One region of the Allobranchiibius huperziae genome, then DNA from elsewhere that is predicted to be linked to it. Evidence: riboswitches for the same ligand, from Rfam matches in the RefSeq annotation. Region 1 holds a riboswitch; the other holds the start of a gene.
The links. A riboswitch is a leader RNA that binds a small molecule or an ion and turns the genes downstream of it on or off. The one in region 1 is predicted to bind S-adenosylmethionine.
Positions count from the first base shown of each region.

Region 1 (3,405 bases):
CACCGGCCGCGGCGAGGGCGCGCAGCACAGCAGGGGCGCGGCGTACGTCGTGCCCGGCCTCATGCATGGCCGAGGTCAGCTCCGCACCGCTCACGCCTCCGCTGGTCCGCGACGTACGCACCAGCTTCTCCAGGGCGGGGTGGGAGATGTGCTGCGGCAGCTTGGACGCAGTGTTGACTTTGGCCACGGGTGGTCACCAACTACCTTTCGAAACAACAGCATCGGCGCGATGAGCGCGCGCGACACCGACCGCTCAGGGCGGCATCGAAGTTTGGGGATCGTGAAGCTCGTCCGCCCAGGTCGGCGACAGCCTCTGCTTACCATTATAAAACGACTTCGGCCGTGCTCCGTCCACCGGCCGATCGGGCCACTCAGGGCTTGACCGCGAGCACCGGACAGTCGGCGTCCAGCAGGATCCGTTGCGCGTGCGAGCCGAGGATGAGTTTACCGACCGCGCTGCGCCGTCGTAGGCCGATGACCAGCAGTCGAGCGGACCGGGACCGCACCAGATCGAGCAGGAAGTCGGTGATGTCATCGCCGTCCGGGTCCGCGACCTCCGCCTGCACCCCGTCCGCCCGGATCCGCTCCAGCGCCGCGTTGAGCTCATCCCGACGCCCCCGCGACGGGACGACGATGAGCGGGCCGCCGCCGTCGCGCGCCTCGTCGGCCGCGCGGGTGATCGCCGCCTCCCCCTCCGGGCTCGGCAGGTAACTGACCACGACGCTCATCGTTGCCTCCTTGGACCGGCGGGGCGGGCTCGACGTCTGCGGCCGACGCTACCCGACCTCGCGGGGTCGCACCCCGCGGACGGCATCCACCGCCTCAGCCACCGCTGCGGCGATGGCGTCGGTCTCGATCAGGAAGCCGTCGTGCCCGTGGGAGGACGACATCACGTGCACCCCGCCTCGCCCGTGGGCGTCGACGATCTCCTGCGACAACTCCACCGGGAAGAGCCGGTCGGAGTCGACGGCGACCGTGCGCAACATTCCGTCGTACGCCCCGAGCACGTGCGCGAGCGAGCCGCGCCCGCGGGTCACGTCATGCGTCGCCATCGCCCGGGAAAGTTGCAGGTAGGACCCGGCGTCGAAGCGGGCGGTCAGTTTGGCGGCCTGATGGTCCAGATAGCTCTCGACGGCGAACCGGCCGTCGCTCATCGGGTCCTCGGCGCCCTGCGGGTCGCGCCCGAACCTGGTGTCCAGCTCGGCGGCGCTGCGGTACGTCGTGTGCGCGATCCGGCGGGCGAGGCCCAGCCCTTGCCGGGGGCCCGGTCCGTGACCGTAGTAGTCGCCGCCGAGGTAGTCCGGGTCGGAGGTGATCGCGAGTGCCTGCGCCTGGCCCCAGGCGATCTGGTCGGCCGTGGCGCGGGCGGTGCTGGCGATGATGAGCGCACCGTCGACCCGGTCGGGGTGACCCGCCACCCATTCCAGTGCGCGCATCCCGCCCATCGACCCGCCGAGCACCAGCCGCCAGCGGTCGATGCCGAGCGCGTCGGCGAGCCGTGCTTCCACGGCGACCTGGTCCCGCACGGTCGTCGCCGGGAACCTCGAGCCCCACGGGTGACCCGCCGGATCCGATGATCCCGGACCTGTCGTGCCGCGACAGCCGCCGAGCACGTTGCTGGCGACCACGAACAGCTCGCGGGTGTCCAGCGGCGCACCCGGCCCGATGAGCCCGGGCCACCAGCCGGCGGTGGGCTGCCCGGGCCCGGCCGGGCCCACGACGTGGGAGTCGCCGGTGAGTGCGTGCTCGACCAGGACGGCGTTGTCGGCGTTCGCGTTGAGGGTCCCCCAGGTCTGGAACGTCACGGTCACCCGGGGCAGCGGCACACCGCTCTCCAGAGTGATCTCGGGCAGCAGAAGGGCTCGAGATGCGGGGTTGGTGCCGACGGGCGGGCGCACCCACCGGTCGGCCGGGCGCGCAGCGTCGCGCTCCGGGGTCGGTCGGTGGCGTTGTTGCGTCACAGTCATCGGCGACTTCCGGCTCAGGGGGCCGGTGCCTGGAGGGATGGCTGACCCCGCGCTTGCCGGTGCCATGTCGACATCGGCCTTGTCCTCACCCGGGGCACCCCACCGCGGTGGAGGGTTGCCGCCCAGTCAGCCGGGGCTTGGCACTGGGACTCTTGACGTCGACCACCGTAGCAGCGGGACTTCGTGCCCGACTTCGGCTCCAGCACACCGGTGCGGGCGGGCGACGCACGCGGGCGCAGGAAAGTGACCGCACCGCCGACACCCACCCGGGCGGAGTCAGGCGCACCGGCGGGGACGGGCGCCGAGCTCCACCGCCCTGCCCAGCAGCCGCGCGAGCCGGTATCCCGGGTCGATCCGCAGGGCCTGCTCCACCGCGACGGCCGCGAGCGCTCCGGAGCCGCTGCTCCACGCCGAACCGGCGATGAAGGTCAGCACCGGAGGACGCATCCACTCCGGGAGGCAGTGCAGCCACTGCACGAGCCTCGCCCGAACGGCGCGGGGATCGAGAGCCCCCGCCACGTAGGGGGACAGCGCAGGCGTCGAGGGCGTCGGGCCCGGCAGGCCGGGCGCCACCCAGCCGAAGACCTCGTCCCGCACGGCCGGGTCGGCGATCGCGCGGCTCAAGGAGGCCAGCATGGGGACCGGCATCTCATGGATCGGTGCCGAGCCGTGCAGGATCTCCCACATCGCGGCGGTGAGGGCAGCCGGGCGCATCGGCCGATCAACGACGGGCGCGGCGCCGACCGCCTGCGCGACCTCCGTGCGGCACTGGTTCAACGACGCGCGCAGGTCGGCACGCGAGGCGTGCGGCGCGATCCCGTCCAGCACCGACTCGAAGACCGCATCGACCCGGTCCGGGTCCGGCAGCGCGGCGGGACGTCTCGGGCAGCCCCCGCAGCCGCACCGGTGGGCCCACCATCCGCCGTCCCGGGTCACCAACAGGTGCGCCGCGTCGACGTCGTAGGCCCGGAGCACGTCGCAGGCAACGTCGAGCAGTCGGGTCGGCGCATCCTGCGGCACGGGAGGGGTGTCCACGAAGGCGCAGCACAGCGCGCTTCGCACCCCGGCCCGGGCGAAGACCTGCCCGATACGACCGGTCCCGGGCAGGAGGTCGTCCTCCTCCCGCAGGTCCAGGCGGGCGACCACCCGGATCCGTTGGTCGGCGAGCCCGACGACGACCAGGGAGTCGGTGGGCCGGAAGCCGAGCTCGTAGGGCAGGTAGGCGATCAGTTCGCCGAGGCCGTGCAGAGTGCTGCGCATGCGCCCACCGTGGTGCGGCGCGGCGCACGCGGGACGTCCGCCCTCAGGGGGTGTGGATGTCGCCTGGGTGCCTCGGGGGATGTGGACGACCGACGGGTCAGCGCAGACGACGCCCGCGCACCGTGTGCTTGCGGGCCGCCTCCCAGGCCAGGAAGTCGTCGGTGTCGTGCACCAGCGC
Region 1 is NZ_JACCFW010000001.1:2,231,667-2,235,071, forward strand. Features, by position in the region: gene HNR15_RS10495 (RNA polymerase sigma factor) at 1-67, opposite strand, end outside; gene HNR15_RS10500 (universal stress protein) at 372-728, opposite strand; gene metX (homoserine O-acetyltransferase MetX) at 777-1,967, opposite strand; SAM riboswitch class IV at 2,012-2,125, opposite strand; gene HNR15_RS10510 (DUF4192 domain-containing protein) at 2,244-3,227, opposite strand; gene HNR15_RS10515 (YkvA family protein) at 3,325-3,405, opposite strand, start outside.

Region 2 (3,405 bases), 120 kb from region 1:
CACCATCGCCGCCTTGCGCTCCTCGTCGAGGTCGACGATGTTCTCGCCCTCCAACCGGGTGATGGCCATCTCCACGATGCTCACCGCACCCTCGACGATGCGTTCACGGGCGGCGATGATCGCGGCGGCCTGCTGCCGCTGCAGCATCGCCTGGGCGATCTCCTGGGCATAGGCGAGGTGGCTGATCCGGACCTCGCGCACCTCGCACCCGGCGACCGCGATACGCGCCGCGACCTCGTGGGCGAGCTGCTCGGACACCTCGTCGGTGGAGCCGCGCAGCGATGTGCCCGTGCCGCTGGGGTTGTCGTACGGATGCGTCGTCGCGACGTGCCGCAGGGCCGACTCGGACTGCACCCGGACGAAGTCGCCGTACGACTCGACCGAGAACGTGGCCTTGGCCGTGTCGGCCACCTGCCACACGACGATGGCGGCGATCTCGACCGGGTTGCCGTCCGCGTCGTTGACCTTGAGGGCGTTGGTCTCGAAGTTGCGCACCCGCACGGAGATGTTGCGGCGGGTGGTGAGGGGCAGCACCCAGGTCAGGCCCGCGTGCCGCGCCGTCCCGATGTAGCGGCCGAAGAACTGCACCACCCTGGTCTGACCCGGCTGGATCACGACCAGCGGGGTCGCGACCAGCGCGGTCAGCACCGCCAGGACCACGCCGACCGCCGGCAGCCCCGCGACAAAGCTCCAGACGGCCACCGCCGCCAGGACGAGCGCGACCGCCAGCGCGAGGAAGCCGTTGACCGACCAGGCACGTCGCTCGGCGACATCGACCCGCCGCCCCTCGTGGCCCACCGGTCGCGTCGACGGCGGTTGCACGGTCGGATCGGCACTGTCCGACGCGGGATCCTCGGGCCGCAGTTGCTGTGACATCACGTCCTCCTCGATTTAACTGATATCACTTTAATAGCACTTAAACCAGGCGGGCGGAAGCCCTTCGCGCAGATGAGAGGACCGCAGCACATCCTCCGCGGTGCGACCGGTCCACGATGCGGATCGCGACATGACGACCGGACACCGCATCCGTTAGCCTCGTCGCAGGTCAAGAGTCTCAGCGTCAAGCCTCGGCTAGCTGAGCGGCAACCCTCCTCCGCGGTGGGGTGCTCCGAGTGACGACCCGGCCACGCCGCATCCGCCGCGTGGCAAGCGCGGACCGACGTATCGGCATGCTGCCGGTGACCGCTGGTCCCACGGCGAGAGGCTGCCCGTGACCGTCCAGGCAACACACACCCAGCACGACACCGAGACCCCTTCCGGCACCGAGTACGGCACGGCCGTACCCCGCGAGCCCCGCGAGCCCCGCGCCGCGCTACGCGTCGTCCGCGACTTGCCGCCCCACCGCGTGCCCCAGGTGCAGGCCCACCTGCCGCTCACCGTGGCGCACGAACTCGGGGTGCCCACCGTGCACCGAACTGTTGTGGACGCCGCGAACTTCGACCACGGGGCGACCACCCCGGCGCTGGTCAGCGTGCGCGACGCCGTCGATGCCGCACTGCCGACGTACGGCTCGGTGCACCGGGGCGCCGGCCTGCCGAGCCGGGTGACCACCGGCTGGTTCGAGCAGGCGCGGGTGACCGTGGGCGAGTTCGTCGGAGCGCGCCCCGACGACGAGGTCGTCTTCACCCGCAACACCACCGACGCCCTGGCCCTGCTGGCGCACTGCGTGCCCCGCGGCACCCAGGTCTTCGCCTGGGAGTCGGCCCACCACGCCGCACTGCTGCCCTGGGGGCGGCGCAACTGCACCCGCCTCGCGGTCCCGAACAGCGCCTCCGACGCCGTGCAGCTGTTGCGCTCGGCGCTGGCCGCGAGTGACGCGCGCGGCAAGCTGGTCGTCATCACCGGCGCGTGCAACGTCACCGGTGAGGTGTGGCCGGTGCGCGAACTCATCGCCGCGGCCAAGGAGTACGGCGCGCGCACGGTCATCGACGCCGCGCAGCTGGCGCCGCACCGCGAGATCGACCTCGCCGACCTCGGCGCCGACTGGGTCGCGTTCTCCGGTCACAAGCTCTACGCGCCCTACGGCGCCGGGGTCCTCGTCGGCCGACGCGACTGGCTGGACCTCGCATCGCCCTACCTGCCCGGAGGCGGCGCCACGGCGCGCGTGCGTCATCAGCGCATCACGTGGCATTCCGGCGCGGCCCGTCACGAGGGCGGCACGCCCAACGCCGTGGGTGCCATCGCGCTCGCCGCTGCGTGCGCGACGCTGCGCCGCCACCACGAGGAGATCGAGCGCCACGAGGCCGCCCTCGCCGACCAGTTGCGGACCGGGCTGCGCTCCATCCCGGGCGTCCGCCTGGTCAGCGTGCTCGGCGAGGACCGCCCCAACGTGGGTGTGGTGACCTTCACGGTCGACGGGTACGACCCGGCGCTGGTGTCGTTGGTGCTCTCCGACGAGTACGGCATCTCGGTGCGCGACGGTCGCTTCTGCGCCCACCTCCTGTGCGACAGCATCCTGGGCGACGGCTCCACCGCGGTGCGGGCGAGCATCGGCCTCGCGACCCGCGCCCACCACGTGGGCCGCCTCGTCGACGGCGTACGCCGCCTGGTGGAGGCCGGACCCACGCTGGACTACACCTACGACGAGTCCACGGGCTGGACCGCAGCCGACGACCCGCGCGACCTGTCCGTCCCCTGCCCCTGGTGACGGGCCCCGGACTCTCCCCGGCGTCCTAGCGCAATCGGACGCGTGCCCAGACGGCCCGGTGGTCGGTATCGGCGACCGTGACCCTCCCGGAGGCCACGACGTCGAAGTCGCGCACCAGGATGTGGTCCAGTGCGATGAACGGCGGGAACGACCGCCCGTTCGGCCACGTGCGGACCCAGCCGCTGCCGGTGGCCCGTTGAGCGTCGGTCATCCCTGCGATGGCCCGGCGGAAGGCGGGCATCGCGGTCGAGGCGTTGAAGTCGCCTGCGATCACCAACGGCATGTCCATCGGCTGACGGGCGCGCCAGCGACGCACCTCGTCGAGACCCGCGCGCCATCGGGTCGTGAGATTCGGCAGCGGGGCGTAGGTGTGCACGCCCCTCAGGAGGTAGGTGCCCTCCGGGGTCTGCACGCGCGCCACCGGCATCCCCGCGCCGTCGTACGGCACGAAGGAGCTCTCCTCGGTGAGCGGATGGGCGCTGGCGATCACGGTCCCGCGGAAGTCGGTGCGCGTCCGACCGACCCGGTGCGGCAGGAGGGTGCGCAGACCCGCAGCATCGAGACGCTCGAGCGCATCCGGTGTGACCTCCTCCAGCACCAGCGTGTCGACGTGGTGGGCCCGGACCGCGGCCATGATGGGGGCCGCCGACGCCTGACCGAACTCCATGTTCGAGGTCATGATCACCTCGTCGCCGGGCCGGCTGTGCACTGTGTGGGGCACCAGGGTCGGGACCGCGAGCGCCACAGGGACCGCGGCG
Region 2 is NZ_JACCFW010000001.1:2,351,943-2,355,347, forward strand. Features, by position in the region: gene HNR15_RS11020 (SPFH domain-containing protein) at 1-876, opposite strand, end outside; SAM riboswitch class IV at 1,044-1,158, shown strand; gene HNR15_RS11025 (aminotransferase class V-fold PLP-dependent enzyme) at 1,211-2,647, shown strand; gene HNR15_RS11030 (endonuclease/exonuclease/phosphatase family protein) at 2,673-3,405, opposite strand, start outside.
Region 2: another riboswitch for S-adenosylmethionine. It lies ahead of HNR15_RS11025 (aminotransferase class V-fold PLP-dependent enzyme); the one in region 1 lies ahead of metX (homoserine O-acetyltransferase MetX).